Regions from separate parts of the Streptomyces sp. NPDC001515 genome, predicted to be linked through region 1. Evidence: riboswitches for the same ligand, from Rfam matches in the RefSeq annotation. Region 1 holds a riboswitch; each other region holds the start of a gene.
What was found. A riboswitch is a leader RNA that binds a small molecule or an ion and turns the genes downstream of it on or off. The one in region 1 is predicted to bind cobalamin.
Positions count from the first base shown of each region.

Region 2: it holds a riboswitch for cobalamin, as region 1 does, so the genes downstream of both, ACWCXC_RS08985 (ribonucleoside-diphosphate reductase subunit alpha) here and ACWCXC_RS10805 (CbtB domain-containing protein) in region 1, are expected to answer to the same signal.
Region 3: it holds a riboswitch for cobalamin, as region 1 does, so the genes downstream of both, ACWCXC_RS06460 (cobalamin biosynthesis protein) here and ACWCXC_RS10805 (CbtB domain-containing protein) in region 1, are expected to answer to the same signal.

Region 1 covers NZ_JBSFHN010000007.1:181,907-192,244, reverse strand. Annotated here, with positions in the region: gene ACWCXC_RS10815 (dihydrolipoyl dehydrogenase family protein) at 1-1,187, shown strand, start outside; gene ACWCXC_RS10810 (histidine phosphatase family protein) at 1,312-1,878, opposite strand; adenosylcobalamin (AdoCbl) riboswitch at 2,018-2,111, shown strand; gene ACWCXC_RS10805 (CbtB domain-containing protein) at 2,157-2,372, shown strand; gene ACWCXC_RS10800 (CbtA family protein) at 2,400-3,179, shown strand; gene ACWCXC_RS10795 (GNAT family N-acetyltransferase) at 3,254-3,763, opposite strand; gene ACWCXC_RS10790 (tetratricopeptide repeat protein) at 3,867-4,223, opposite strand; gene ACWCXC_RS10785 (pirin family protein) at 4,367-5,332, shown strand; gene ACWCXC_RS10780 (DUF5937 family protein) at 5,726-6,739, opposite strand; gene ACWCXC_RS10775 (hypothetical protein) at 6,874-7,731, opposite strand; gene ACWCXC_RS10770 (peptidase inhibitor family I36 protein) at 7,959-8,333, opposite strand; gene ACWCXC_RS10765 (ATP-binding protein) at 8,534-10,338, opposite strand, start outside.
Region 2 covers NZ_JBSFHN010000006.1:34,570-44,907, reverse strand. Annotated here, with positions in the region: gene ACWCXC_RS09005 (D-Ala-D-Ala carboxypeptidase family metallohydrolase) at 67-798, shown strand; gene ACWCXC_RS09000 (helix-turn-helix domain-containing protein) at 852-1,826, opposite strand; gene ACWCXC_RS08995 (hypothetical protein) at 1,908-2,120, shown strand; gene ACWCXC_RS08990 (ribonucleotide-diphosphate reductase subunit beta) at 2,117-3,133, opposite strand; gene ACWCXC_RS08985 (ribonucleoside-diphosphate reductase subunit alpha) at 3,133-5,514, opposite strand; cobalamin riboswitch at 5,656-5,778, opposite strand; gene ACWCXC_RS08980 (GNAT family N-acetyltransferase) at 5,833-6,345, opposite strand; gene mctP (monocarboxylate uptake permease MctP) at 6,458-8,086, opposite strand; gene ACWCXC_RS08970 (DUF3311 domain-containing protein) at 8,083-8,337, opposite strand; gene ACWCXC_RS08965 (GntR family transcriptional regulator) at 8,598-9,368, opposite strand; gene ACWCXC_RS08960 (sugar ABC transporter substrate-binding protein) at 9,651-10,338, shown strand, end outside.
Region 3 covers NZ_JBSFHN010000003.1:285,586-295,923, reverse strand. Annotated here, with positions in the region: gene cobC (Rv2231c family pyridoxal phosphate-dependent protein CobC) at 1-1,052, opposite strand, end outside; gene ACWCXC_RS06485 (ZIP family metal transporter) at 1,155-1,877, shown strand; gene ACWCXC_RS06480 (cobyrinate a,c-diamide synthase) at 1,901-3,244, opposite strand; gene cobO (cob(I)yrinic acid a,c-diamide adenosyltransferase) at 3,238-3,837, opposite strand; gene ACWCXC_RS06470 (putative cobaltochelatase) at 3,837-5,864, opposite strand; gene ACWCXC_RS06465 (cobyric acid synthase) at 5,861-7,414, opposite strand; gene ACWCXC_RS06460 (cobalamin biosynthesis protein) at 7,411-8,412, opposite strand; cobalamin riboswitch at 8,545-8,667, opposite strand; gene ACWCXC_RS06455 (hypothetical protein) at 8,827-9,060, opposite strand; gene ACWCXC_RS06450 (anion permease) at 9,071-10,338, opposite strand, start outside.

The DNA.
Region 1 (10,338 bases):
TGCTCGCCCACCGTGACGACTACGCCTCGCACTGGAAGGACGACGGACAGGTCGCCTGGCTGGAGGGGATCGGGGCGGTCGTCCACCGCGGTCACGGCCGTCTGACCGGACCGAAACAGGTCACGGTCACGGCTCCCGACGGTACGGAGCACCGGCTCACCGCGCGGCACGCGGTGGCCGTCTGCACGGGCAGCCGGGCCGTCCTCCCCGCACTGCCCGGCATCGACACGGTCCGCCCCTGGACCAGCCGGGAGGCCACCAGCGCCAAGGAGGTGCCGGGCCGCCTGGTCGTCGTCGGCGGGGGAGTGGTCGGCGTCGAGATGGCCACGGTCTGGGGTGCGCTCGGGTCCCAGGTCACCCTGCTCGTCCGCGGGCGGGGGCTGCTGCCCCGGATGGAACCCTTCGCCGGCGAGCTGGTCGCCGAGGCGCTGACGGAGGCGGGCGCCGACATCCGTACGGGCGTCTCCGCCACCTCCGTACGGCGCGGCGACCCGGACGGACCCGTCGTCGTCACACTCGACGACGGGAAGAGCGTCGAGGCCGACGAGATCCTCTTCGCCACCGGCCGCGCCCCGCGCACCGACGATCTGGGCCTCGCGTCGATCGGCCTGGAGCCCGGTTCCTGGCTCACGGTCGACGACAGCTGCCGCGTCGAGGGCACCCCCTGGCTCTACGCCGTCGGGGACGTCAACCACCGCGCCCTCCTGACGCACCAGGGCAAGTACCAGGCCAGGATCGCGGGCGCCGCCATCGCCGCGCGGGCCCGGCAGGAGGCCGCGGACCCGGACGCGGACCCCTGGGGCCCGTACACGGCCACGGCGGACCACGCGGCCGTGCCCCAGGTCGTCTTCACCGACCCCGAGGCGGCCTCGGTCGGCCTCACCCTGGCCGAGGCGGAACGGGCGGGCCACCGCGTCCGCGCCGTCGACTACGACCTGGCGGACGTCGCCGGAGCCGGGCTGTACGCGGACGGCTACCGGGGCCGCGCCCGCATGGTCGTCGACCTGGACCGGGAGATCCTGCGCGGTGTCACGTTCGTGGGCCCCGGCATCGGCGAACTGCTGCACTCGGCGACGGTCGCGGTGGCCGGTGAGGTCCCCATCGACCGGCTGTGGCACGCGGTGCCCGCGTATCCGACGATCAGCGAGATCTGGCTGCGGCTGCTGGAGACGTACCGGGACAGCTGAGCGCCCCGGGAGCCTGTCCGGCCCCTTCCCGTCTGCCGGGCGACGCCCCGCACGCCGAGAGCACGCACCGGACAGCGCCCGGCCACGCCCTGCGGGCGGACGGACGGGAAGGGCCGGACAGGCTCTACGAGGGTGTCAGGGGCCGCCCGCACCGCAGGTTCCACCGCCCCGGCCGGCCGCCGAGTTCGGTCAGGGTGAGCGGAGGGACGTCGAGCCGCCAGAACGCGACCGCCGGGAGGCCGAGCGCGTGGACGGTCGCCGCCCGCACCACGGCGGGTTCCGCGACCGCCAGCACCCGGCGCCGGCCGCCCGCCCCGGCGGCGAGCGCGTCGAGCCAGGACCCGGCCCGTACGCAGAGGTCGAGCAGGGACTCACCGCCGTGCGGGGCGGCGCCCGGATCCGCGAGCCAGGCGGCCACGGCATCGGGCTCGCGCGCGGCCACCGAGTCCAGCCGCTCCCCGGTCCAGCGCCCCAACTCCCAGTCGTGGGGCGCGGGTTCGGCATCGCAGTCGAGACCCAGGGCCTCGGCGGTGGCGGCGCAGCGCCGGGACGGTCCGCGTACGGCCCCGTCGGCGGCCGGAAGACGCGCGGAGGCCGCCCGCGCCTGCCGGAACCCGGCCGCGTCGAGCGGCCCGTCCCCGGCGAACCGGGCCTCGCGCAGCCCCGGGTTCATCGCCGGTGAGATCAGCATCACCCGTACCGTCACCACCGCACTCCCCTTCCCGAACAAGGGTCACCTGCCCGTGCCCACCCTGGCATCCCGGCTGCCCGCCGCCCGCCTCGGGCACCATGGCGGCACCCGCGCGCAGGCTGTATCGTCGCGACGACATGACGAGGGTGTGATGGAAGTCCGGTGGGAATCCGGCACGGTCGCGCCACTGTGTACCCGCACGCGTGCGGGAAGTCAGACCCGGCACCTTCGTCTCAGGCACCACGATCGGGACGCGTGTTCCCTCAGGAGGTTCTGCCATGGCACAGTCCGCTGCCCCCGTCACCGGCGCACCCGCCGTCACCCCCGTTTCGCTGAGGACCCTGGCCCCCTGGGCGGTCTTCTTCGGCATCCTCATGCTGGTCCTGCTCTATTTCGTCGGAGCCGAGCAGGGCGCCACCGCGCTCATCTCCGGTGAGGGCGTGCACGAATGGGTCCACGACGGACGCCACCTCCTCGGTTTCCCCTGCCACTGATCCTGCCGCTTCAGCCAGGGGACACCCATGAACTCTCTATCCGTACGGGCCCTGTTGGTCCGCGGCATGCTGGCCGGCCTGATCGCCGGCGCCTTCGCCCTGCTGGTCGCCCACTTCCTCGGTGAGCCGCGGGTCGACGCGGCCATCGCGCTCGAAGAGGCGCACGCGCACGGCCACGACCACGGCGGCGGCGGGGAACTCGTCAGCCGCACCCTCCAGTCCACCGCGGGTCTCGCCACCGGCGTCCTCGTCTTCGGGGTAGCCGTGGGCGGCATCGCCGCACTCGTCTTCTGCTACGCGCTCGGCCGCGTCGGCCGGTTCGGGCCGAGGGCCACGGCGGCACTCCTCGCGGGCGCGGCCCTGCTCGCGGTGTACGTCGTGCCGTTCCTGAAGTACCCGGCGAACCCGCCGGCCGTCGGCAACCCCGACACCATCGGCTCGCGCACCACGCTGTTCTTCCTGATGGTCGCCCTCAGCGTGCTCCTGGCCGTGGCGGCCGTCCTCACCGGCAAGCGGCTGGCCCCGCGCCTCGGCAACTGGAACGCGAGCATCGCCGCGGCGGGCGGCTATGTGCTGGTCATCGGCCTCGCGTACGCCTTCCTCCCGTCGTACGACGAGGTCGGGAAGGACTTCCCGGCCTCGCTGCTCTGGGAGTTCCGCCTGGCCACGCTGGCGGTCCAGGCGACCCTGTGGACCGTCTTCGGCCTGGTCTTCGGCTCGCTGGCGGAACGCCTGCTGGTGCCGTCCCCGGACCGCGACGCGGCCCGGAACGGCGAGGCGGACCGGACGGCGGCCCTGACCGGCTGACACCCGGGCCGTCAACGGACGGAGCCCGCCGGGAACGATCCGGCGGGCTCCGTCCGTTGAACGGGCGCGCCCGTTCAACGGGTGTCGTCGTGGCCGCCCCACTCGATCCGGTAGTGCTTCAGCCGCTCGTCCTGCTTCACGAACCGCATGCCGGCCGCGCTCATCACGTGCTGGGACGCGGTGTTGTCGAGATCGGTGTCCCCGTGCACGCACACGACGCCCTGCTCCCAGGCCAACCGGAGCAGGGCGCGCAGCGCCTCGGAGGCGTACCCCTTGCCCCGCACGGAGGGCACGAGCCCGTATCCGATCGTGACGTGACCCCGGCCGTCCGGCGCCCCGTGGAAGCCGATGCCCCCGACGACCAGCCCGTCCGCGCGGAGCCGTATCGCGTACGAACCGAAGGGAGTGGGGTCGCCGCTCGTCGCACAGTCGGCGAGGAAGCGGGTGGCGGCGGCACGCTCGCCGGGGGAGGGGAAACCGGGGGCCCACCGCTCCCCGTCGATGGGGCTGCCCGCCGCCACCCGCTCGGCGTGGGCGACGGTCATCGGACGAAGCAGCAGACGCGGGGTGGAGAGATCGTTCATGCCCGTGGGGTATCACGCGCGGAGCCGGGCCCGCACCCCCATTGACGGGGGTGCGGGCCCGGCGGCGTCTTCCGGAACGGGGCTCCGGACGCTGCCTGGAACCTCAGACGTCACCCTTCGCCGGGAAGTCCCCGGCGAGCGCGGCGGCCATCCGCAGATGCGTGTCGGCCTCGGCCTGCTTGCCCTGGCGCTCCAGGGTGCGTCCGAGCATCAGCCGGGCGTACTCCTCGACGGGGTCGCGCTCCAGGACGGCGCGCAGTTCCGTCTCGGCCCGGACGAGGCGCGCCGAGTGGTAGTAGGCGCGGGCCAGCAGCAGCCGCGGCGCGACCTGCTCGGGAACCTCCTCGACGAGGCCGGTCAGGATGCGGGCGGCGGTGGTGTACTCCTTCGCGTCGAAGAAGAACCGGGCACGCTCCCAGCGCTCGGCGGCGGTGCCGAACTCGTAGTAGGCGTCGCTCATGTGACCTCCTCGGTCGAGGGCGGCGGCCGGGCCGGTCCCGTACCTGTCCGTACGCCACAACACCGATAGATGGTTTAACATTCCACTAAATATTCGGCGTGGAGTCCGGCCACGCGCAGTCGCACGGGAATAGGTTGAGCGCCATGAGCAATCTCGATCGCCAGGCCGCACTCTCCGTCTGCGGAGGGCGGGGCTTCGTCGTCGCCGAGCCCGTACGCGAACTCCTCACCCCGCGACACGTCCGGCTCGGTGAGTCGACCGAGGTCCGCCGGCTGCTGCCGAACCTGGGCCGCCGCATGGTCGGCGCCTGGGCCTTCGTCGACCACTACGGCCCCGACGACATCGCCGACGAGCCCGGGATGCAGGTGCCGCCCCATCCGCACATGGGCCTCCAGACCGTGAGCTGGCTGCACGAGGGCGAGGTCCTCCACCGCGACAGCCTCGGCAGCCTGGAGACCATCCGCCCCCGCGAACTCGGCCTGATGACCTCCGGCCGCGCGATCAGCCACTCCGAGGAGAGCCCCCGGCAGCACGCCGCCCTCCTCCATGGCGCCCAGCTCTGGGTCGCCCTCCCCGACGCCCACCGCGACGTCGAGCCCCACTTCCAGCACCACACGGACCTGCCCACCGTGGTCGCCCCCGGCCTCACCGCCACGGTCATCCTCGGCACCCTCGACGGCGCCACCTCCCCCGGCACCGCCTACACCCCCATCGTCGGTGCAGACCTCGCCCTCGCCCACGGCACCGAGGCGCGCCTCCCCCTCGACCCCGACTTCGAGTACGCCGTCCTCTCCATGTCCGGCGAGGCCGAGGTCGACGGCGTCCCCGTCCTCCCCGGCTCCATGCTCTACCTCGGCTGCGGCCGCACCGAACTCCCCCTGCGCGCGGCGTCGGACGCGGGGCTGATGCTGCTGGGCGGGGAGCCGTTCGAGGAGGAGATCGTGATGTGGTGGAACTTCATCGGCAGGACGCAGGACGACATCGCGCAGGCCCGCGAGGCATGGACGAACGGCGACCGCTTCGGCACCGTACGGGGCTACGACGGCGCCCCGCTTTCCGCTCCGGCCCTGCCGGCGGTGCCGTTGAAGGCGCGCGGTCGGGTGCGTTGACCTGCTCTTTCTCCTCGGTGGGGGTCCTCGTCACCCGTGGTCACGTGCGGGCGGAGGATGGCCTCCACAGGGGGCGTTGGAGGGGGCCTGGTTCCGGGTGTTCGCGTACGGCTGCGTGATCATGAGGGACCTTGTTCGACGACCAGGTGTGTCAGGACGGATGCTGACCTGTTGCCGACTTTCCCGACTACCCGTCAGGTGTGGGTCGGATGCCGCTGGTGATGTCCCTACGGTTGTCCCCGCGTTCGTGGCGGTGTGCGATAGACGCATCGGTGAGGGGTACCTCGATCCGTCACGCTGATGGAAGCGCGCCGGTGCGCCTCGCCACCACCGTGTAGCACGCACCATCTGATGCCAGTGGTGCGCGCGCCGTGGCTCGTGGCCCAGGCAGAACTAGGGTCGTCCGTACGGCGCGTTGAGCACCGCGATGCCGGTGGTTGTGGCGATGTGGGCGGTAGTTCGGCGGTCTCGGTGGGTGTCGATCAGGCCAGCGTTGCGGAGCGTCGTGGCGTGCTCGCTGGCACTGGCCTTGGCGATGCCGATGAGGGCGGCAAGCTGCTGGGTCGAGCAGCCTGGGTGGCCGACGATGGCGCTGAGCACCGCGGCCCGGGTATGGCCCAGCATGGATCCGACCAGGTCGACCGCTGGTGCCGTCCGGCCCCGCCCTGCAGTGAACAGGGGGGTGGTCACCCCGTCCTGGAGCTGAGCCACCGGGTAGGTGAGGACGGGCTGCGGCACGGTGTCGAGGTCGATCACCGGAACCTCCACAGCAAACACCGACGGCTGGAGCAGAAGCCCTTGTCCGGCCAGGTGCACGTCGGCGTCTGAACTTGAGAGCACCGCTACCTCCAGCACGGGGGCCCGCCAGCGGATCCATCGCGGGTTGATGCGGGCAAGAAGGTTCTCCACACCGCCGCTGAGCATCTGGCGGGAGCGCACCGCCGCGTCGGCCGCCGTCATGGCCTGAATCTCCTGCCAGTGCGGGGCCACGGCGTGGCCGGCCACGTGCTCCAGGATGTCGCAGAACCGCTGGAGCAGCGCCGGGTCGTCCGGCAGCCGGAGAGCCCACGAGGGCAGGGGCTGGTGCCGCGCCGTCCCTTCCAGACTGGCCCGCAGGCGGCGCCGGGGCGTGGCACGGATCTCTTCGAGCAGTTCGGCCGGGGTGGAGCTGTTCGCGCCGCTCAGAAACTCGGTGACCCGGCCGCGGGAGGGCATGAGTCCGAAGACCATCCGGGAGGCAGGATGCAGGGCGGACAGGGTGCGGTGGCGCCAGGCTCCGAGACGGACGAGATGGGTCCGTTCCTGAAGTTGGCGCACCGCGGTGCTCAACTCGAAGCAGGGGGCGGGCCCATCGGCGATGCGCGTCCGCGCGAGGTCCTCCACGGTGAAGTGAATGCGTAACGACACGTCGTCGCCATCCCCGAAACCTGCCCGGCCCGTGCCGGTGCTGCCGTCCGCCTGCGCGTCGACAGCCATCCTCGTTGAGAGGAGGGCGGGCGGGCCAGTAGGGATCGAGGCGAAGGCAGCCGGGCCAGGCGGGCTCAGCGCTCCGTCAGGCGGGCGGCGGCCTGCTGACGGAGCGTCCGGTAGACCGCGATCTGTTCCGCGTGTTCCCGGGTGACCTTGCGACGGTAGTGGTTTTCGAGGTCGCGTATGGTGCGCGCGCGTCCGGCGCGCGCGTCGCACGTGGCGTCGGCGACGGCAACGGCGATCTCCCGGCGCCTGAGCCGGTCGAGATCCTGAGGCCGGGCGCTGGGACCGCCGGTCTCTTTCTCGTACCTGGCGAACACCGCCGCCCGGCTGGCGACCGGGTCCCGGTAGGGAAATCCGCGAGCCTTCATGCAGTCACGCCACGCCGGCAGGGTTCGGACGGCCCGGTCGTCGTCGGTCACCCTGCGGCTGATCTCACTGGCCAGGTTCATCACCGTCATCTGGGCTCTCAGCCACACGGTCAGGTCGCCGTACAGCTGCCGCTCGGCGTGTGCGACGCAGCCGTCCGTATTCATGAAGACCACCCCGTCGGGGAGGTTCACTTCGAGGCGATGGACCTGTGTACCGAACAGGGCCGCACCGTAGGCCTTGGCCTCGTCCCGGGGCAGGGTCCGCAGGTAGTCGCCGTTGGGGTCCTCGGCGCGCGCCGGCACGAGCGCCGAAAGGCCGCCGTACCCCTCGCGCCGGCGTGCCGCGACGTCGTCGCCGTGGGCGTCGTCGCTGCCGTCCGGACGGTCCGGAGCATGCCAGGCCAGGGGCCGGTACGCCCGGCCGCGACTCCGCATGCAGGCGGCGACCATGCGTTCTTGTGTCTCGAACAGCAGCCGCTGTTCCGCCGGGTCGCCCTTGGGGTCGCTCCGGAAATCTCCGGTGGGGTCTTCGTGGGACGTGATCGTCGGCGGGGTCACGGGGGCCGTCCCCGCTCGCGACGACACCCCCGAAGCCGGCCGGTGGTCGTTGTCGTGGGCCGGCCCGCAGGAGGCCAGAGCACACAGCGCGGTCGTCCCCGCGAGCAGCACGGTCATACGTCGCGGAGGGCGGAAACGGAACATGCGGGGCACCTCGTTCGTCGGGTCGAGGCGGTCCCCGGGGCGGCGTACCGCCCCGGGGACCGGGGTGGGTCACGGGACCGGGGTCAGCAGCTCCAGGTCCACTTGTTGCCTTCGCCGTCGTCGTTGGGGCGGTGCTGGGTCCAGCCCCGGCCGTCGGGGAGGCAGCCCAGGGGGCGGCTGTAGCCCTCGTCGCCGTAGAGGATGACGCCCATTCCCGACGTACCTCCGTTCCAGGACGACGAGTCGTCGTTGAAGATCGCCCAGGAGGCCCAACTGGAGTTGTTCCCGCCGAACAGGAACTCCCGACCCTGGTAGTTGGCGTCCCAGTACACGCAGTAGTAGCCCGCATCGCAGGTGTTCGCCACAGCGGTGTCCGCAGCCGTCTCGGCCGCCGCGGCCCCCGGCGCCCCGAAGAGACCGGCCCCCAGAAGTGCGGTTCCGGCCAGTGCGGTGAGCATGCGCTTCACGTTGTGCTCCTTGTCTGCCGTGCTGTCCGCTTGGAAGGGCGCGGGCAGCGTCGCTGCGTTCCAGACTGGCCAGGCCCACCCGGCGGATCGAGACGATTCGGCGTGGCCCGAACACCTCGGTCCGCACACCTCGACGGTCTTCGGTCGAACCGCCGCGGCGCCGGCTCCCGAGAGCGCGGGAGAGGGCCCGCTTACCCGGGCTGATGTGCTGCGAATGCTTGCTCTACCGCCCGCCGCAGGCCGAGGCTCTGCCCCTGCCGGTAGGCCCGCCGGTACTCGTTCTCACCCAGTTGCCGGTGCGCGCTCTGGAGTCCGCGCTCACGATGAGCGGTGAGGAGCGTAAAGCCGAAGAGGCGAGGAGCGCCCGACGGGAGCCACACACGGTCCACGGCGCCCAGTACGACCGCTGCCGAGCGCGGGTCGCCGCAGGAGGAGAGGACCCAGGCCAAGGTCTCGCTGAGAGCGGCTTCGCCCAGGTGCTCGTCGATCTCTCGCGTGTGCCGGAGAGCCCGCTCGAGGGGCTCCAGGGCAAGCTCGGGCCGCCCGGCCTCGCTGTGGCCGACGGCCAGGGCCCACAGCAGATAGCACCGGTGCCACACATCGCCCCGGGCCTCGGACATCTCCAGCGCTTGTTCGAGCAGCGCGATGGAGCGGGCATGGTCGCCCTCCATCACAGCGGCGAAGCCGAGCTGGGCGACGCACTGCTCCCGAGTCAGCAGCGCGTCGGACCACTGACCGATCGCCAGGGCGGCTTCGGTGTACTTCTTCGCGGTCTCGGACTCCCCGGCGAACAACGCGGGCAGAGCGCGCAGCTGGAGAAATGCGGCGGTGAGTTCCTCCGGTTCGGGGCGGGTGGTCGGGTCGCTGATCACCGTGGTGGTCGCCGGAGGAATCTCGGCCAATGCCTTCTCACCCCGGGCAATCACCTTTGTGGCGCCGGCGTAATCTCCGTGGAGAAGCAGCAGAAATCCCGCAACCCATACAGCCTGGCACCACAGGGCCGTAGTCTCGGGGGAGGGAGGTCGCGGGTGCCGTTCGAGTGTTCTTCGCATCCACCCCGCACCCTCGCCCACATTGGCCGAGGTCAGACAGTGCAGCCAGAATCCGAGACACGCGTGGAGCAGGACCGCCGCAGGCTCACCGGGCGGCGGAGCCGCCGTGACAATCTGCCGCAGGTTGGCGTGCTCGACCCGCAGGCGACGCAGCCACGACGCCTGCGCAGACGATCCGTACGCCCGCCCCGCCCGCGCGGCAAGCCGGAGATACCACGCACGGTGCCGGCACAGGGCTGATTGAGCCCGTCCACTCTCCACGAGGCGTTCCTGCCCGTAGGCGCGAACGGTCTCCAGCATGTACAAACGGGTGTGGCCACCTGCCTCGACACGGGTGAGCAGCGACTTGTCCATGAGCCCCGCGAGGGCATCGAACGCCCCAGCAACGGCCTCCGGTGTCTCGGCGCCGGAGCCTTCCCCGGCGGGCACGCAGAGCTGCTCCGCATCGCCCAGCACCACCCCACCGGCACAGAGCGACAGCTGCTCCCACGCCGCTCGCTCGGTCTCGGTGCACAACTCGTAGCTCCAGTCGAACAGGGCACGCAGCGCCTGGTGGCGAGGAGGTGCTGTGCGTTCTCCGGCACTGGGGCCCAGCAGACGGAACCGGTGATCCAGCCGCCGCAGAAGCTCCTCGGGAGACAGCGTGCGAAGCCGCCGGGCGGCGATCTCCAGGGCGAGCGGCAGACCGTCCAGCCGACGGCAGACCTGGGCGACAACGTGCCGGTTCGCCTCAGTCACCCTGAAACCGGAGCACGCCGCTTCGGCCCGGTCAGCGAAGAGGGTCATGGCCGGAGAACCCAAGCCATCCTCGCCCGAGGTGCGCTCGGCCTCGGCGCGCGCCCCGTCCGGTAACGGGTCCGGCGGCAGGGGAGGGAGGCCGAGGGGGCTCACCAGCACCACGTGCTCCGCGCCCAGGTTGAGGGGCTGCCGGCTGGTGGCGAGTA
Region 2 (10,338 bases), on a different contig from region 1:
GTTGACGCGCGTTGACTCCTCCGACAGGCTTTCCCCCCACAGAGTCTCCACCAGAGGGAGCCCCCCATGCTCAGACGTTCCGCACGCCTCCTGCTCGGCCTTGTCATGATCATGGCATCCGCTGTGGGCGGGGTGGTGGTCACCGCCTCGTCGGCCCAGGCCGACGGCTGCTACACCTGGACCCGGACCCTGGCGCCGGGCGCCACCGGCAACGATGTCGTCCAGCTCCAGATCCGGGTGGCCGGATACCCCGGCTACAACTCCGTGCTCGCCATCGACGGCTCCTACGGGCCCGCCACCACGGCCGCCGTCAAGCGCTTCCAGGCCGCCTACGGACTGGCCGCCGACGGCATCGCCGGACCCGCCACGCAGTCCAAGATCTACGCCCTCCAGGACAACGACTGCACCCCCGCCCACTTCACGTACGCCGAGCTCAACCGGTGCAACAGCACCTGGTCGGGCGGGGCCGTCGCGGCCGGGACGGCCAAGGCCAACGCGCTGAGCACCATGTGGAAGCTGGAGGCGCTGCGGCACGCGCTCGGCGACCGCCCCATCACCATCAACAGCGGCTTCCGCTCGTACTCCTGCAACAGCGCGGTGGGGGGTGCCTCCAACAGCCGCCATCTGTACGGTGACGCGGCCGACCTCGGCGGGATCGCGTTCTGCACCCTCGCCAAGCAGGCCCGCTACCACGGCTTCCGGGGCATCCTCGGCCCCGGCTACCCCGACCACAACGACCACGTCCACGTGAACCAGGGCCCGACGCACTTCTGGTCGGCGCCCAACTGCGGCATCTGACACCGCGGAGGGGCCCGCCGGGCGTCCGGCGGGCCCCTCCCGTGCGTCCGCGCTCAGGCCGCCTCGGTCAGACCGTCCGGGCCGCGGAAGGTCCTGCGGTACGCCTGCGGGGTGGTCCCGAGCGAGCGGACGAACTGGTGGCGCAGGGCCGCCGCGTTCCCGAAGCCCGTCCGCCCGGCGATCGTGTCCATCGTCTCGTCGGTGGTCTCCAGCAGGTGCTGCGCCAGCAGGACCCGCTGGCGCAGCAGCCAGCGGTAGGGGGTCGTACCGGTCTCCTGCTGGAAGCGGCGGGCGAAGGTGCGCGGGGACATGTGGGCGTGGGCGGCCAGCTGGTCCACGGTCATCTCCCGGTCCAGATGGCGCTCCATCCACGCCAGGGTGCCGCCGACCGTGTCGCAGCGGTCACGGGGCAGCGGGCGCTGGATGTACTGCGCCTGGCCGCCGTCCCGGTGCGGCGGCACCACCATGCGGCGCGCGATCGTGTTGGCGGCGTCCTGGCCGTACGCCTGCCGGACCAAGTGAAGACAGGCGTCGATCCCCGCCGCCGTGCCCGCCGAGGTGATCACCGAGCCCTCGTCCACGTACAGCACGTCCGGCTCCACCCGGGCGCGCGGGAAGCGGCGGGCCAGGACGTCCGCGTGCTTCCAGTGCGTGGTGCAGCGCCGGCCGTCGAGCAGGCCGGCCGCGCCCAGCAGGAACGCCCCGGAGCAGACGCTCAGCACCCGCGCGCCCCGGTCCACGGCCCGCCGCAGCGCCTCCAGGATCTCCTCGGGGAACTCCCGGTCGCCGAAGCGGCTGCCGGCCGGGATCGCGATCAGATCGGCCTCCTCCAGGCGGTCGAGGCCGTACGGGGTGTGGATCGTGAACCCCGCGTGGGTGCGCAGCTCGGGGCCCTCGGCGGAGACCACCGCGAAATCGTGCACCGGAAGGCCCTCGTCGCTGCGGTCCAGTCCGAAGACCTCGCACAGCACGCCGAGTTCGAAGGGATGGACGTCATCGAGCATCAGGGCGGCGACATTCTTCAGCATGCCCCCAGTGTGGCAGTAATTCGATGCCGAATGACAGTCCTGCCACTGATGTTCTCGTGCGCGAGCGGCGAGAGTAGAGCCATGAACACATTCGTGAACATCCTGGGCATATCCGCCGTCATCGTCGTCGTCCTGACCCCCGCCCTCCTCGGCATCGCCCGGGAGCGGCGCATCGACCGCGCCCTGCGCGAGGCGGAACGCACCCGCGCCACCGAACCCCCCGGAACGGCGGACGCCGCGCGGCCGGTGGCGGCCGCACGGCGTCCGTACGTCAGGAGCTGGGCGCGGGTCTAGAAGTCGTCGTCGAACCCGACCGTGCCCTCCACCGCCACCTGGTACGCGGAGGGGCGCCGCTCGAAGAAGTTCGTCAGCTCCTGGACGCCCTGGAGCTCCATGAAGGAGAACGGGTTCTCCGAGCCGTACACCGCCGGAAAGCCCAGCCTGGTCAGCCGCTGGTCGGCGACGCACTCCAGGTACTGGCGCATCGAATCGGTGTTCATCCCCGGCAGCCCGTCCCCGCACAGATCGCGGCCGAACTGCAGCTCCGCCTCGACGGCCTCCCTCAGCATGGCCGTGACCTGCTGCTCCAGGGCCTCGTCGAAGAGGTCGGGCTCCTCCTTGCGGACGGTGTCCACCACCTCGAAGGCGAAGTTCATGTGCATGGTCTCGTCCCGGAACACCCAGTTGGTGCCCGTGGCGAGACCGTGCAGCAGCCCGCGCGAACGGAACCAGTACACGTAGGCGAACGCGCCGTAGAAGAACAGCCCCTCGATGCACGCAGCGAAGCAGATGAGGTTCAGCAGGAAGCGGCGGCGGTCGGCCTTCGTCTCCAGCCGGTCGATCTTCTCGACCGAGTCCATCCACCGGAAGCAGAACTGCGCCTTCTCCCGGATCGACGGAATGTTCTCCACCGCCGCGAACGCCGCCGCCCGGTCCTCCGGATCGGGGAGATACGTGTCGAGCAGCGTCAGATAGAACTGGACGTGCACGGCCTCCTCGAAGAGCTGCCGCGACAGGTACAGCCGCGCCTCGGGGGAGTTGATGTGCTTGTACAGCGTCAGCACCAGGTTGTTGGCGACGATCGAGTCCCCGGTCGCGAAGAACGCGACCAGCCGGCCGATCATGTGCTGCTCGCCCGGCGAGAGCTTGGCGAGATCGGCCACGTCGGAGTGGAGGTCGACCTCCTCCACCGTCCAGGTGTTCTTGATCGCGTCCCGGTAGCGCTCGTAGAAGTCCGGGTAGCGCATCGGCCGCAGGGTCAGTTCGAAGCCCGGGTCGAGCAGGTTCTTCTCGTCGGTGGCGCTCATTACTGGCAGGCCTCGCAGGACTCGGGGTTTTCGAGGGAGCAGGCGATCGCGTCCGCGTCGGGCGCCGGAGCCTGCGCGGGGACGGCGGCGGCGGCGGACGCCGCGCGGGCGATCCGGGTCGCCGGACGGGACCGCAGGTAGTACGTCGTCTTGAGCCCGCGCTTCCAGGCGTACGCGTACATCGAGGAGAGCTTGCCGATCGTCGGCGTCTCCAGGAACAGGTTGAGCGACTGGCTCTGGTCGAGGAACGGTGTACGGGCCGCCGCCATGTCGATCAGGCCGCGCTGCGGGATCTCCCACGCCGTGCGGTACAGCGCCCGCACCTCCTCGGGGATCCACGCGAAGCCCTGCACCGAGCCGCTCGCCTCGCGCAGCGCCTCACGGGTCCGCGCGTCCCAGACGCCGAGCGCCTTCAGCTCCTCCACCAGATAGCCGTTGACCTGGAGAAACTCACCGCTGAGCGTTTCGCGCTTGAAGAGGTTGGAGACCTGCGGCTCGATGCACTCGTACACCCCGGCGATCGAGGCGATCGTCGCCGTCGGCGCGATGGCGAGCAGCAGCGCGTTGCGCATCCCGCTCTTCGCGATCCGGGCGCGCAGCGCGTCCCACCGCTCCGGCCAGGCCCGCTCGGCGTCGTAGTGGTCGGGGTGCAGCACCCCGCGGGCGGCACGCGTCTCGGACCAGGCGGGGAGGGGGCCGGAGCGCTCCGCGAGATCGCACGACGCCTCGTACGCGGCGAGCATGATCCGCTCCGAGATCCGCGTGGACAGCGCGCGGGCCTCGGGGGAGTCGAAAGGCAGCCGCAGCTTGAAGAAGACGTCCTGGAGCCCCATCGCGCCCAGCCCCACCGGGCGCCAGCGGGCGTTGGACCGGCCGGCCTGCTCGGTCGGGTAGAAGTTGATGTCGACGACCCGGTCCAGGAAGGTCACGGCGGTGCGGACGGTGGCGTCCAGCCGCTCCCAGTCGATCGTGCCGCCTTCGACGAACGCGGCGAGGTTGACCGAGCCCAGGTTGCAGACGGCCGTCTCGCCGTCGTCGGTGACCTCCAGGATCTCGGTGCACAGGTTCGAGGAGTGCACCACGCGGCCCGGCTCCGCCGTCTGGTTCGCGGTCCGGTTGGAGGCGTCCTTGAACGTCATCCAGCCCTGGCCGGTCTGGGCCAGCGTCCGCATCATCCTGCCGTACAGCTCACGGGCCGGCAGGGTCCTGCGCGCCAGGCCCCGGGCCTCGGCGTCCCGGTAGGCCGCGTCGAACGCCTCGCCCCACAGGTCCACCAGCTCCGGCACGTCCGACGGGGAGAACAGCGACCAGGTGCCGTCCGCCTCCACCCGGCGCATGAACTCGTCCGGGATCCAGTGCGCCAGGTTGAGGTTGTGCGTGCGCCGCTGGTCCTCGCCGGTGTTGTCGCGCAGCTCCAGGAACTCCTCGATGTCCGCGTGCCAGGTCTCCAGGTAGACCGCCGCCGCGCCCTTGCGCCGGCCGCCCTGGTTGACCGCCGCCACGGAGGCGTCGAGCGTCTTCAGGAACGGCACGATGCCGTTGGAGTGCCCGTTGGTGCCGCGGATCAGCGAACCCCGGGCGCGGATGCGGGAGTACGGCAGACCGATGCCGCCCGCGTGCTTGGAGAGCCGGGCCACCTGGTGGTAGCGGTCGTAGATCGAGTCCAGCTCGTCGCGCGGCGAGTCCAGCAGATAGCAGGAGGACATCTGCGGATGGCGGGTGCCGGAGTTGAAGAGCGTGGGGGAGGAGGGCAGATAGTCCAGCCGGCTCATCAGCCCGTACAGCGCGGCGACCTCGTCCAGGGCGCGCGCCGATTCGTCCTCGGCCAGTCCGGCGGCGACGCGCAGCATGAAGTGCTGCGGCGTCTCGATGACCTGACGGGTGTGCGGGTGGCGCAGCAGATAGCGGCTGTGCAGGGTGCGCAGCCCGAAGTAGCCGAAGCGGTCGTCGGCGCCCTCGGCGAGCGCCCCCTCCACCAGCGCGTCCAGCGCGTCGGCGTGCCGCGCCACGAACGCGGCGGTGCGGTCCGCGATCAGCCCCTCGCGGTGGCCCACGGCGACCGAGGCGGAGAACGAGGTGGCGCCCTGCCCGGCCGCCTCCTCCGCGACGGCGCGGGTCAGCAGGCGGGCGGCGAGCCGGGAGTAGGCGGGGTCCTCGGAGATGAGCCCGGCGGCGGCCTCGGTGGCCAGCGAGCGCAGCTCGGCCTCGTCCGCGTGGGCGCTGCGGCCGCGCAGCGCGGCGGCGGCGACCCGTCCGGGGTCGGTGTCGGGCAGGTCCGCGGTGAGCGCGGTCAGGGTCCGCAGCAGCGCGGCCCCCGGTCCGTCGCCCGTGCTTCCCGTTGACTCGGCCGCTGAGACCGGATCGGCTGGCGCGATGGTCACCTGGTGCTCTCCCTCGCTCGGCTCGGGGCCGTCGGGTGCGCGGGGGCAGCCGGGCGGAGCGGGGCCCGGACAGGGCGGCACTCCGTGCGGCGTCCACCGGCCCATCCACGAGGCCCGGACGTCTGGGCACCCGGTTCGGTCGAGCCGGGTGCGCTGTCGGCAGGTCCTCGGACTGGAGGTGCGCGAAAGCGCACCGAACACACCGTTGCGGGACAGTTCCGGATTCGCACCGGATTCCCCTGCGGCGACAGCGAGCATGAGCATACATGTGGGGGCCGCCGGATGAGGCGGCCCCCACATGTTGTGTCGCATGGGTGCTCAGACGGAGGAGTGCAGCTCCAGCCGGTAGGTCAGCAGCCTCAGGTCGTCGATCGGATCCCAGTCCCGCTCGGGGGTCCGTACGAAGCCGAGGCGTTCGTAGATCCGGTGCGCCCCGCGCATGGCCGGCTGGGTCGACAGCACCAGGCCCGTGACGCCCTCGGTGGCCCGTGCGCGGGCTATGCAGGCCCGTACGAGCGCCTCGCCCGCGCCCGCCCCGCGCGCCTCGCGGGCGACCGCCAGCATCCGGAACTCCGCCTCGTCCGGTCCCGCGATGTCCGCCCAGGGATTGCCCGGCGCCGCGTAGGTGACTCCGCCCAGCACCCGCCCCCCGGCGTCCGCCGCGACCAGCACCTCGGCCTCGGCGGCCCGCCGGGCCACGTCGCGCAGGTGCACCAGATACGGGTCGTCGGCACCGAAGTCCAGCAGCCCGTCCCCGAGATAGGCCTCGGCGGTGATCTCGCCGAGGAGGGCGTGCTCCGAGGGGTCCACCGGTCGGATCGTCATGTCCATGTGCGGAGTCTGCCCCACGCCCCGGCACGGTCCGCGACCGGGTTCCGCGCCCGCGCGCGAACGGGCCGTCGCGCCCCCGGCAGCCGGGGGCGCGACGGCCCGTGACCGTGCGTCAGTGCCCGCCCGGCGCACCGGCGGTGGCCGGCGGGAGCACCTCGGTCACCCCGGGGTCGCCCGCGTCCGCCGTGTAGTCCTCCGGGGAGGTCTCGTCGATGCCGGCGGGGGCCTTCAGGGCGTTCAGGACGAACGTGAGGACCACCACGACCACGACGTTGAGCACGAAGGCGGTCAGACCGATGTAGCCGATCTCGCCGAGGCCCGGGATCTCCTTGGAGGAGCCGCCGAAGTGCTTCTGCGTGGGGCTCGCCACCCCGTACGCGGCGGCGGTGCCGTAGACCATGCCGACCGCCCAGCCGGCCAGCAGCGCCCAGCGGTGGAACCAGCGGGTGAAGAGGCCGCCGACCAGGGCCGGCATGGTCTGGAGGATCCAGATCCCGCCCAGCAGCTGGAAGTTGATCGCGACCGTCTTGTCCATGGTGAGGACGAAGGCGAGGGCGCCGACCTTCACCAGCAGCGACACCAGCTTGGAGACCTTGGTCTCCTGCTCGGGCGTCGCGTCGGGCTTCAGGAAGTCCTTGTAGATGTTGCGGGTGAACAGGTTGGCCGCCGCGATGGACATGATCGCGGCGGGCACCAGCGCGCCGATGCCGATGGCGGCGAAGGCCACGCCCGCGAACCAGTCCGGGAACATGTTCTCGAATAGCTGCGGGATCGCCAGCTGGCCGTTCTCCACTTTCACGCCGGCCGCGATCGCCATGAAGCCGAGCAGGGCGAGCAGGCCCAGCATCAGCGAGTACAGCGGCAGGATCGTGGTGTTGCGGCGGATCACGTCACGGCTGCGGCTGGAGAGCGTCGCCGTGATCGAGTGCGGATACATGAACAGGGCCAGCGCGGAGCCGAGTGCCAGCGTGGCGTACCCCCAGTGCCCGGCCTCGGGCGGGGCCAGCGCCCCGGTCGGCTTGCCGCCGGGCGGTCCGGCGAACTTGTCCGCGGCGGCCGAGAAGATGTCGTCGAAGCCGCCGAGCTTGATCGGGATGTAGATGATCGCCACGGCGATGACCAGGTAGATCAGCCCGTCCTTGACGAAGGCGATCAGCGCCGGCGCGCGCAGCCCGGAGGAGTAGGTGTACGCCGCGAGCACCGCGAACGCGAGCAGCAGCGGCAGGTCCTTGACGAACCAGTTGGTGTTCTCGCCGCCGCCGACGCCCATCACGTCCAGCACCGCCTGGATGCCCACGAGTTGGAGCGCGATGTAGGGCATGGTCGCCAGGATGCCGGTGACGGCGACCGCCAGCGACAGGCCCTTGGAGCCGAAGCGGCCGCGGACGAAGTCCGAGGTGGTGACGTAGCCGTGCTTGTGCGACACCGACCAGAGCCGGGGCAGGAAGGTGAAGATCAGCGGGTAGACCAGGATGGTGTACGGCACCGCGAAGAAGCCGGCCGCGCCCGCCGCGTAGATCGCCGCCGGGACGGCGACGAAGGTGTACGCGGTGTAGAGGTCGCCGCCGAGCAGGAACCAGGTGACCCAGGTGCCGAACGACCGTCCGCCCAGGCCCCATTCGTCGAGGCTGGCCTCGTTCTCGGCCTTGCGCCAGCGGGCCGCCATGAAGCCCATGACGGTGACGGCCACGAAGAAGAAGATGAAGACGCCGAGCGCGACGCCGTTCACGCCGTCCTTCATGACGACGCACCTCCCTTGCGGGCGCGCTGGTCACGCTGCCACAGCTTGTACGCGATCATGGTGAGCGCCGTGGAGATGAGCACCCAGAGCATCTGGTACCAGTAGAAGAACGGGATTCCGATGAAGGTCGGGTCGACCTTCGCGTACGAGCCCACCCACAGCATCGCCACGAACGGCGCGACGAGGCAGAGGGCGATGACCACCCGGACCGGGGTGATGGCGGGTGGTTTCTCGTCAGGATCTGCTGACATGGCGGCGACTCCGTCCCCTCGCTGAGCACCTGTAATGCGCAGGAAATCTAGGGCAGTGTCCCGGCTACCGTCACCCCCCGTCCGCATTGCGGTCCGGCAACGGTCACGGCGTCGCGTACGAGGGGTCGAAATGGCCTTATCCGTCGGGGGGTTGGTCCAGACCAATGGGGGTGAGGGGGGTCGCGTGCGGGCAGCGGAAGGCCCCCGTGGGAGGGTTCCCACGGGGGCCGGTCGGGGTGGCCGGAAGTGGCCCTGCCGGATCAGTCCAGCGGGCGCTTCAGGCGGGCCACGAACTTGTACCGGTCGCCCCGGTACACCGACCGCACCCACTCGACGGGTTCGCCCTGCTCGTCCAGCGAGTGGCGGGACAGCATCAGCATCGGCAGACCCACGTCCGTACCGAGCAGGCCGGCCTCGCGCGGGGTGGCCAGCGAGGTCTCGATGGTCTCCTCGGCCTCGGCCAGCCGCACGTCGTACACCTCGGCCAGCGCCGTGTAGAGAGAGGTGTACTTCACCAGCGAGCGGCGCAGCGCCGGGAAGCGCTTGGCCGAGAGGTGGGTGGTCTCGATGGCCATCGGCTCGCCGCTGGCCAGGCGGAGCCGCTCGATCCGCAGCACCCGCCCGCCCGCGTTGATGTCGAGCAGTCCGGCCAGGGTGTCGTCGGCCGTCACATAGCCGATGTCCAGGAGCTGGGACGTGGGTTCCAGTCCCTGGGCGCGCATGTCCTCGGTGTACGAGGTCAGCTGAAGGGCCTGCGAGACCTTCGGCTTGGCGACGAAGGTCCCCTTCCCCTGGATGCGCTCCAGCCGGCCCTCCACGACCAGCTCCTGGAGCGCCTGGCGCACCGTGGTGCGCGAGGTGTCGAACTCGGCGGCCAGGGTCCGCTCCGGGGGCACGGGCGTGCCCGGCGGCATGGTGTCCGTCATGTCGAGGAGATGTCGCTTCAGCCGGTAGTACTTCGGGACGCGTGCGGTGCGCGTGCCCGCACCCGCGCCCGTCTCGTTCTCCGCACTGCCCCCGTCGGCACCCATGGCCCGCCTTCCCGACTGCTGCGTTGCTGCCGTCACCGGCTCCTCCGTCTGTCGCGGCTCACATGGTGGCACGGTCCGGTCACGGCTCGTCGCCCTCCCTCAGGTGTCGGTCCTATAACGGACGCGAGTGCACTTCTTATACACCCTTGACACCCCTAAAGGTCTAGGCCAAGCTCCCGGTACTGGTCTAAACCATTAAAGACCAGGTCCCAGCCCCAGCAGTACTCGTCGGCGTTGTCTTGCGTGGTGGCAGGGGGTTGCAGCATCCCTGAGGAGGGTGGCGTGAAGCGCAAGCTCATCGCGGCGATCGGCGTCGCGGGCATGTTGGTTTCCATCGCGGCGTGTGGTTCGGACGACGACAAGGCGTCGTCGAAGGACCCGAAGGACCGCAAGGAAACGCTCACTGTCTGGCTGATGTCGGACGCGCAGAGCACGTGGCCCGAACTGGTCAAGGACGTCAACAGCCAGTTCAAGGCGAAGTACCCCAACGTCAAGGTCAACGTCCAGTACCAGACGTGGGCGGACAAGGCCAAGAAGCTGGACGCGGCCCTGGCCGGCGACAAGTACCCGGACGTGGTCGAGCTCGGTAACACCGAGACCATGACCTACATCCTCAACGGGGCGCTCGGCGAGATCGACCCGAAGAAGTACGAGAACTCGGACACCTGGATCAAGGGTCTGAAGGACACGTGCTCCTTCGAGGGCAAGCAGTACTGCGTGCCTTACTACGCCGGCGCCCGCGTCGCGATCTACAACAAGGACATGTTCAAGGCCGGCACCGGCAAGGACACCCTCCCCGCCACCCAGGACGAGCTGACCGCCGCGCTCGACAAGATCGGCGAGAAGTACGGCAAGGACAAGGCGTTCTCGCCGCTGTACCTGCCGGGCCGCTACTGGTACGCCGCGATGTCCTACGTCGCCGCCGAGGGCGGGTCCATCGCCAAGTACGACGAGGGCAAGAAGGAGTGGA
Region 3 (10,338 bases), on a different contig from region 1:
GCCTCGTCGACCACCAGCGTCCGCCCCGGCCGGGCCAGCCGCTCCAGCACCGCCGCCGGATGCAGCACGGACGTCGGGTTGGTCGGATTGCCGACCACCACCAGATCCGCCTCCTGCGGCACCTCGGCCGGATCCAGCCGGAAACCGTCCCCGGCCCGCAGCAGCACCCGCCCCACCTCGTGCCCGGCCGCGCGCAGCGCCGCCTCCGGCTCGGTGAACTGGGGGTGCACCACGACCGGCCGGCGGGCCGGCAGCGCCCGCGCGATCAGCACGAACGCCTCCGCCGCCCCCGAGGTCAGCAGCACGCGTTCCGGTGCGAGACCGTGCCGCGCGGCGACGGCCGCACGGGCCGTGCGGCCGTCGGGGTAGGCGGCGAGCGCGCCCAGCGAGGCGGCTATCCGCTCGGTGAGCCAGTGCGGCGGCGTTCCGGCCCGTACGTTGACGGCGAGATCGGTCAGATCCCGGCCCCGTCCCCGTACCTCGGCGTCACCGTGGTGGCGAAGGTCGTGTCTCCCGGCGCCGGAGGCGTCGGGGCTGTCCGTGGGAATGTACATGGCCGCCATGGTGGGGGTGGGGGGACGGTGGGGAGGGCCGTCGTGATCCGGGTGGGTGCACGGCAGAACGACTATGCGCCCCCCACCCGGCTTCACGCAACGGTCCGGGGCGGTGACCGCGTTGCCCGGCGGCCCTGCGAACGGACCCCCGCGGGCCCGCCGCACCACCGCGCAGGTCGCCTTCGAGGCCCCGCTCCGGACGCGTGACTTCCGTTTGGGGACGAGGAGTTCGCCGCCCTCCGCGAGCGCGGCGGCCTCCGCGACCGAGGGCGTGCCGGTCGCGGCGAGCGGCGCCCCGGACGGATGCGGCACCGTGATTTCGGCCAGCACAGAGGCCGGAAACGAGCGCAGCGGCACCCCGAGCCGGGTGGCCGCCGCGACGATCCCCGGCTCGGCGGCCTTGGTGTCGACGGTGACCAGCTCCGCCACGGGAGGGGCCGCCGGGCCGACCGCCGCCAGCGCCTCCCGGACCAGGGCGACGACCTCGTCCCCGGTCACCCCCCGGGAGGCCCCCACCCCCACGACCAGTTCCGCGCCGCCCGGCCCGCCCGCGCCCGCCCGAAGATGCGGGGACCCGGACTCATCGGCTAGCAAGGCCCCATGGCGGTGTTCGTCGCGCTCGGCGCGTTCCTCATGACCCTGGCCGGCGGCTGGGTCGCCCGGCGCGTCACCGACCGCCGCCATCTGGTGCTCGGATTCGCCGGCGGACTCATGCTCGGCGTGGTCGGCCTCGATCTGCTGCCCGAGGCCATCGAGGCCGCGGGCGGCCTGGTCTTCGGCGTACCGGCGGCCCTGCTGCTGTTCGTCGGGGGCTTCCTCGTCGCACATCTGGTGGAGCGTCTGCTCGCCGTGCGCCAGGCGGCCCACGGCGCGGGCGAGGAACGGGTCCCCCAGGTCGGGCTGACCGCCGCGGCCGCCATGGTCGGCCACAGCCTCATGGACGGGGTCGCGCTCGGCGCCGCCTTCCAGGTCGGCGGCGGCATGGGCGCCGCCGTCGCCCTCGCCGTCATCACCCACGACTTCGCCGACGGCTTCAACACGTACACGATCACCAGTCTGTACGGGAACGCCCGCCGCAAGGCGATGGCGATGCTGTACGCGGATGCCGCGGCCCCCGTCGTCGGCGCGGCGACGACGCTCGTGTTCACCCTTCCGGAGGAACTGCTCGGCTGCTATCTCGGCTTCTTCGGCGGAGCGCTGCTCTACCTCGCCGCCGCCGAGATCCTGCCCGAGGCCCACCACGACCACCCGGCCCGCTCCACCCTGCTGTTCACGGTGGCGGGCGTGGGCTTCATCTGGCTGGTCGTCGGCCTCGCGCAGTGACCGGGGTGAGCCGGGTCCACCGCTCACCCGGCGCACCGCTCGACGAACCGCCGCGCCGTGGCCGGCAGGGACGCCCAGTGCGTGTGCAGATAACTGGCGTGCACCCCGCCCCGGACGAAGCCCTCCACCCTCGGCTCGGGCAGCCGCATCCCCCAGGCCGGAGTGTCACCGGCCCCCGGCTCCAGCACCGTGCGGTGGAACTCGTGCCCGCGCATCCGGGTCCCGGCCGCCGCCAGCACGTTGTCGGACAGCGCCACCGCCTCCCGGTAACCGAGCGTCAGCCGCCCCGACATCCGCGCCTCGGCGTCCAGGACCCCGCACATCGGCAGCCCGTCCAGCGACCGCGCCAGATACAGCAGCCCCGCGCACTCCGCGGCCACCGGCGCCCCCGAGGCGGCCAGCGCCGCGACCTCCCGGCGCAGCGCCTCGTTCGCCGACAGCTCCGGCCCGTACACCTCCGGGAACCCGCCCCCGACGACCAGCCCCGCCACCCCTTCGGGCAGCGCCTCGTCGCGCAGCGGGTCGAAGGGCACCACCTCGGCACCGGCCGCGGCCAGCAGTTCGGTGTGCTCGGTGTACGAGAAGGTGAACGCCGCCCCGGAGGCGACGGCGACGACCGGGCGGCGGGCCGGCCGGTGCTCCGGCGGGCTCCACGCCTCGCCGGGCACCGGCGGGGCCGACCGGGCCAGTGCCAGCAGCGCGTCCAGATCGCAGCCCGCCCGCACCTGTTCGGCCATCGCCGCGACCGCGTCCACCGCCCCGTCCTGCCGTTCGGCGGCCGGCACCAGACCCAGGTGCCGGGAGGGCACGGCGACCCGCTCGGCCCGCCGCAGCACCCCGAGGACCGGCACCCCGGACTCCTCCAGCGCCTCGCGCAGCAGCGTCTCGTGCCGGTCGGTGCCCACCTTGTTGAGGATCACCCCGCCGATGCGCACCCGGGGATCCCACGAGGCGAAACCGTGCACCAGCGCCGCCACCGACCGCGACTGCGAGGACGCGTCCACGACCAGCACCACCGGGGCCCGCAGCAGCTTGGCGACGTGCGCGGTGGACGCCAGCTCGCCCTGCCCCGAGGCCCCGTCGTACAGCCCCATGACCCCCTCGACCACCGCCAGGTCGCAGCCGCGCGCCCCGTGCAGGAACAGCGGCGCGACCAGATCGGGGCCGCAGAGATAGGCGTCGAGATTGCGCCCCGGACGGCCGGTCGCCAGCGTGTGGTAGCCCGGATCGATGTAGTCCGGGCCCACCTTGTGCCCGGACACGGCGAGTCCGCGGCCCGACAGCGCCGCCATCAGACCCGTGGCCACGGTCGTCTTGCCGCTCCCGGACGAGGGCGCGGCCACGACCAGCCGGGGGACGTTCACCACTCGATGCCCCTCTGGCCCTTCTGCCCGGCGTCCATCGGGTGCTTGACCTTCGTCATCTCCGTCACCAGGTCCGCCGCCTCCAGCAGAGCGGCCGGCGCGTTGCGCCCGGTGATCACCACATGCTGGGTGCCGGGCCGGTTCCGCAGCACCTCGACGACCTCGGCCGGGTCGATCCACCCCCAGTGCAGCGGATAGGCGAACTCGTCGAGCACGTACAGCCGGTACGTCTCCGCCGCCAGATCGCGCTTGACCTGCTCCCAGCCCTCACGGGCCTTCGCCTCGTTGTCGCTCTGGTCGTCGCGCTGGACCCAGGACCAGCCCTCGCCCATCTTGTGCCAGGTGACGGAGCCGCCCTCGCCGCTCGCCCCGAGGACCTTCAGCGCGTTCTCCTCGCCGACCTTCCACTTCGCCGACTTCACGAACTGGAACACCCCGATCGGCCACCCCTGGTTCCAGGCGCGCAGCGCCGTCCCGAAGGCGGCCGTCGACTTCCCCTTGCCGGCGCCGGTGTGCACCATCAGCAGCGGGCGGTTGCGCCGCTGACGCGTGGTGAGACCGTCGTCCGGCACGCTGTCCGGCTGTCCCTGAGGCATTACGCGACCCTCCTGAGGGTGTTCGTCACGTCCTTGACCAGACCGGCGACGGCGTCGGCCCGCAGCTCGTCGAGCGTGACGGCGGTGCCGCCCAGCTCACCGGCGAGCACCCCGGCGAGCCCCAGCCGGACCGGCCCCGCCTCGCAGTCCACGACGACCGACGCGGTGCCCCCGGCCGCGTGCAGCCGGGCCGCCCGCGCGGCCAGCGCCAGCGGCTCGGGCCCGCCGGTGGCCCGGCCGTCCGTCAGCACCACGAGCAGCGGCCGCCGCGAGGGATCGCGCAGCCGCTCCACCCGCAGCACCTCATGGGCCTTCAGCAGCCCGGCGGCCACCGGGGAACGGCCCCCGGTCGCCAGGCCCTCCAGCCGGGCCGCCGCGGCGTCCACCGAGGACGTCGGGGGCAGCACCAGCTCGGCGCCCCGGCCCCGGAAGGTGATCAGCCCGACCTTGTCCCGCCGCTGATAGGCGTCCAGCAGCAGGGAGAGCGCCGCCCCCTTCACCGCGCCCATCCGCTGCCGCGCGGCCATCGACCCGGAGGCGTCCACGACGAAGAGCACGAGGTTGCCCTCGCGCCCCTCCCGCACCGCCTGGCGCAGATCGTCCCGCCGCACCACCAGCCCCGGACCCGACCGGCCCCGCGCCCGCTGGTGCGGGGCTGCGGCCCGTACGGTCGCGGCCAGATGAAGCGCCGTCAGCCCGCCGCGCGGACGCCGGTCCCCGGTCGTCCGCCCCTGCGCGGAACGCGCCCGGGACCGCCGCCCCGCCGCCCCCTCGCCCAGCCCGGGAACGCTCAGCGCCTTCGTCCGGAACGGCTCACCTGCCCGGACCGGTGCCTGTTCACCGCCCTGCCCCGGCAGCGAGGGACCCGGCTCAGGTCCCCGCTCCGACGGGCCGTCACCGGCCGTCCCGGGCGTGTCGTCCGCTCCCGCCCCGGGACCCGGCGGCGTGTCGGGACCGCCCCCCCGGGGCGGCCGGCCACCGCCCCCGGGGCCGTCCGGCTCCGGATCGTCGTCCCCGCCGCCGTTCTCCTCCAGCGTGTCGTCGAGCTTGTCCTCGTCCAGCCCCGGCGCGTCGAAGGGGTTGCGCCGGCGGCGGTGGGGGAGCGCCAGCAGGGCGGCCTGCCGGACGTCCTCGGCCAGCACGTCCCCGCGCCCCGCCCAGGCGGCCAGCGCGGTCGCCGTCCGGGCCATCACGATGTCGGCCCGCATCCCGTCCACCTCGAACGCCGCGCACGTCGCCGCGATCTGCCGCAGCGCGCGGTCGCCCAGCCGGACCTCCGGCAGCAGCGCCCGCGCGGCCGTGATCCGCTCCCGCAGCGCCGCCTCCTCCGGCGCCCACCGGGCCGCGAAACCCGCCGGATCGTCGTCGTACGCCAGCCGCCGCCGCACCACCTCCACCCGCAGATCGGTGTCCCGGGACGCGGCGACCTCCACGGTCAGCCCGAACCGGTCGAGCAGCTGCGGGCGCAGTTCGCCCTCCTCGGGGTTCATCGTCCCCACGAGCAGGAACCGCGCGGCATGCCGTACGGAGACGCCCTCGCGCTCCACGTACGAGGCGCCCATCGCCGCCGCGTCCAGCAGCAGGTCGACCAGGTGGTCGTGGAGGAGGTTGACCTCGTCGACGTAGAGGATCCCCCGGTGCGCCTCGGCCAGCAGCCCCGGCTCGAAGGACTTCACGCCCTCGGCCAGCGCCCGTTCGATGTCCAGGGCCCCGACGAGCCGGTCCTCCGAGGCGCCGACGGGCAGCTCGACCGTGCGGGCGGGCCGCGCCGCGCCGGCCCCGGACGGGTGCGGGCCGTCCGGGCACACCGGATCGGGGGCGTCGGGGGCGCAGGAGAACCGGCAGCCGGGGACGACGGTGACCTCGGGCATCAGCGCGGCCAGTGCCCGGACGGCGGTGGACTTCGCGGTGCCCTTCTCGCCCCGGACGAGGACTCCGCCGACGGCGGGGCTCACCGCGTTGAGCAGCAGCCCGAGTCGCAGGTCGTCCTGTCCGACGATGGCGGTGAAGGGGTAGGGCGTACTCACATGACCTCCTGGGCGGGGGACGCGGGCGCACCCGGCGGAACGAACGGCAGTCCGGACGGCGCGCCCGACTCGATGAGCCGCCACAGCGCGTCGGTGTCCGCGTGCTCCTCGATCAGATCGCCGAGCCGGTCGAGCTGCTCCTCGCGGAGCGCGGCGAAGCAGGTGTCGGGGGCGGGGACGAAACGGCGGCCCCCGGCCCGCGCCACCTCGGTCAGGAAGGCGCGCCGGAAGGCGTCGCTCTCCAGCGAGCCGTGCCAGTGGGTGCCCCAGACGGAGCCGGAGCGGCAGCCGTCCAGCGGGCGGCCCCGCCCGTCGGTGAGGAAGGGCTCGCCGCCGCGCACGTCCGCGACGCCGTGGTGGATCTCGTACCCCTCGACCGGGGCGCCCAGCGCCTCGCCGGACGGCCGGGCGAGGGTCTTCTCGCGGTCGAAGCGGATCCGGACCGGGAGCAGCCCCAGCCCCTCGACGCGGCCGGCGCGCGATTCCACCTCGTCCTCGATCCGCTCGCCGAGCAGTTGGTAGCCGCCGCACACGCCGAGCACCGGACGGCCCTCGGCGGCCCGCCGCAGCAGCGCGTCGGCCAGTCCGCGCTCGCGCAGCCAGGCCAGCGCCTTCACGGTGCCCCGGGTGCCGGGCACGACGACGAGATCGGCGTCCGCCAGCTCCTCCGCGCGGTCCACGAACCGCACGACGACGCCCGGTTCGGCGGCCAGCGCGTCGACGTCGGTGAAGTTCGACATCAGCGGCACCGCGCACACGGCGACGCGCAGCACGTCTTCCCCGTGCGGCGGGGCCACCACCGACTCGCGCACGGCGCCGCGCAGCGACACCCGCAGTCCGTCCTCCTCGTCGATGCCCAGACCGTGCGCGAAGGGCAGCACCCCGTACGACGGCCGGCCGGTCAGCTCCCGCAGCATGCCGAGGCCGGGCTCCAGCAGCGAGACGTCGCCCCGGAACTTGTTCACCAGATAGCCGGCGATCAGCTCCTGGTCCTCGGGCGCGAGCAGCGCGGTCGTTCCGAAGAACGAGGCGAAGACCCCGCCCCGGTCGATGTCGCCGACCACCACCACCGGGAAGCGGGCGGCCCGCGCGATGCCCATGTTGACGATGTCGGTGCGCCGCAGATTGATCTCGGCCGGACTGCCCGCGCCCTCGCAGATCACCGCGTCGTACGTGCCGCGCAGCCGCTCCAGGCAGTCCGTGACGGTGGACAGCAGGGACTCCTGCCGGCCCCCGTGGTAGCCCCGGGCGCTCATCTCGCCGACCGGGCGCCCCATCAGCACCACCTGGCTGGAGCGGTCGCTCCCGGGCTTGAGGAGCACCGGGTTCATCAGGGCGGTCGGCTCGACGCGGGCGGCCTGGGCCTGCATGGCCTGGGCCCGTCCGATCTCGGCGCCCTCGCGGGTCACGAAGGAGTTCAGCGACATGTTCTGCGCCTTGAAGGGCGCCACCTTCACGCCCCGGCGCACCAGCCAGCGGCAGATGCCCGCCGTGACGACGCTCTTGCCCGCGTCCGACGTGGTCCCGGCGACCAGCAGTCCGCCGCTCATGTCCTGCTCCGTCCGGTGGTGGGGGAGGGGGCGGCCCCGGCCCGGGACCGGAGGCGGCGGGCAGCCGCGCCCGCGCCCAGCCGGGCCACGACGCTGACGCCGAGCGCCAGGGCGCCGACCCGGCGCGAGAGCCGTACCGCGCGTTCGATGTCGGCGGTCTCCACGGCCCGGCCCGCCGCGCCGTTGAGCACGGGACGGTGCTCGACCCGGCCGCCGTAGGCCAGCGTGCCGCCGAGCCGCACGCCGAGCGCCCCCGCGAACGCGGCCTCCACCGGGCCCGCGTTGGGGCTCGGATGCGCGGCCGCGTCCGCCCGCCAGGCCCGGAGCGCCGCGCGCGGCGACCCTCCGGCGGCGGTGGCGAGCAGGGCGGTCAGCCGGGCGCCGGGCCAGCCGGCCACGTCGTCGAGGCGGGCGGAGGCCCAGCCGTAGCGCCGGTGGCGGGGCGACCTGTGGCCCACCATGGCGTCCAGCGTGTTGGCGGCCCGGAAGCCGACGAGTCCGGGGACGCCGCCCAGCGCCCCCCACACCAGGGCGCCGACGACGGCGTCCGAGGTGTTCTCGGCGACGGACTCCACGACGGCACGGGCGATCTGCGGTCCGTCCAGGGACTGCGGGTCGCGGCCGCACAGATGCGGCAGCCGTTCCCGGGCCCCCTCGACGTCCCCGGCGGCCAGCGCGCCGCCGATGGCCCGCGCCTCGCGCCCCAGGGAGGTTCCGCCGACGACGGACCAGGTGGCGGCGGCGGTCAGGGCCACGGAGGCGGCGGGGCGGTGGCGCAGGGCGCGGGAGGCCAGGGCGGCGGCCCCGGCGGCGCCGCCGGCGCAGACCAGGGTGTGCAGCGCGCCCCACCCCCGGTGGTCGCGCCACAGCAGGCGTTCGACGTCCGCCGCGGCCCGCCCGAAGGCGGCCACCGGATGGCCCCTGCGGGGGTCACCGAGCAGCAGATCACCGATCATCCCGGCCGTGGCGCCGTACGCGAAGACGCGATCGGCACGCACGGGTCAGCCGGCCGTGGCGCCTCGGCGGGCCCCGGTACGGGGAAGCGGCGGGGAAGGGTTGGCGACGGGGCCGGGCATGGCGATATGTCCTCACTCAGGGTCCGCGCCCTGGTTCGACGAGACGGCGACCAGAGTCTCCTGGCTCCCGGATCCGCGGTCTCCCGGTCTTCCGGCCCGGTGGGCCGTGACGTCCGAGAGGGGGGACCGCTCCCCGGTGACAGTGGCGGGACCGCGCCGGATTCGCACCGGCTTCCTCTGCTGTCGCCGTAATGGCTCCGGCAGTCCACCACGCTCCGCGAACACCCGTCAACTTGCCGTTGACCTGCGGGGGCGCGGTGTGGGCGGACACACACAGGGCCGGACACCCGCGAAGGGGCGCCCGGCCCGGTGGGGGTCGGAGAGGGCGTACGGCCCTCAGGCGACGATCAGATAGATCCCGTACGCGACCGCCGCCGCGCACAGTCCGAAGCAGACGTACCCGCCGGCGCGGGCCAGCAGGACCGACCCGCCCGCCGCGCCGCCCCGCGCGGCCGGTTCCGGCTGCTTGGAAAGGCCGACGATGCCGAGGGTGAACAGGCCCACCAGGGCGACGGTGGTGACGAGGGAGACGCCGAAGACGGTGCCGAGTGCTGCCCAGTCGATGTGCATGTGTGTGTCCTTACACCGTGGCGGGTCGGGCCGGATCGGCGGTGACGGGCGCGGCCGGGGCCGGAAGGGTCGCCGTCAGGTCGGGCTGGGCGGCGAGCGTGGGCGGCGGGCTGACGGCCGCGATGGCGGTGGTGACGACACCGGCCGGTTCGGCGTCCGGCGCGGTCCGGGCGCCGGACGGTGCGACGTCGTCGTGGCCCACGGGCTTGCGGCGCGAGAGCGCCCAGATCGCACCGGAGCCGGCGACCAGCAGCACCGCCACGACGACGACGCCCCAGGTGCCCTGCTTGGTGACGAACTCGGCGCCCGCGCCGACCAGACCGGCGGCCGGCAGGGTCAGGCCCCAGGCGACGAACATCCGGGTGGCGGTGGACCAGCGGACCACGCCCCCCCGGCGGCCGAGGCCCGCGCCCATCACCGCGCCGGAGCAGGACTGGGTGGTGGAGAGGGAGAAGCCGAGGTGCGAGGAGGCCAGGATGACGGTGGCCGCGCTGGTCTGGGCGGCGAAGCCCTGCGGCGGCTTGAGCTCGGTCAGTCCGCTGCCCATGGTGCGGATGATGCGCCAGCCGCCGAGGTAGGTGCCCATCGCGATGGCGAGACCGGCGCTCACGATCACCCAGACCGGCGGGTTGGAGCCGGGGGAGAGGACGCCGCCGGTGACCAGGGCGAGCGTGATGATGCCCATGGTCTTCTGCGCGTCGTTGGTGCCGTGGGCGAGGGAGACCAGGCCGGCCGAGGCGATCTGGCCCGCCCGGTAGCCCTTGGCGGTGGCCTTCTCCTGGGCGTCGCCCTTGATCCGGCCGCCGATGCGGTACGTCAGCCGGGTGGCCAGCAGGGCGGCGACACCGGCGACGATCGGGGCGGCGACCGCGGGGAGCAGCACCTTGGTGACGACGGTGCCGCCGTCGACGGAGGACCAGCCGGCGGACATCACCGCGGCGCCGATGAGGCCGCCGAACAGGGCGTGGGAGGAACTGGAGGGCAGGCCGACCAGCCAGGTCAGCAGATTCCACAGGATGGCGCCGACGAGCGCCGCGAAGATGACCTCGGTTCTGAGCCCGTCTTCATTGATGATCCCGCCGGAGATCGTCTTGGCGACCTCCACCGACAGGAACGCGCCGACGAGGTTGAGAACGGCGGACATGGCCACCGCTGTCTTGGGTTTGAGTGCGCCGGTCGAGATGGTCGTGGCCATCGCGTTGGCGGTGTCGTGGAAACCGTTCGTGAAATCGAACACTAGAGCTGTCACGATCACTATCGCGAGCAGCAGCGTGATGT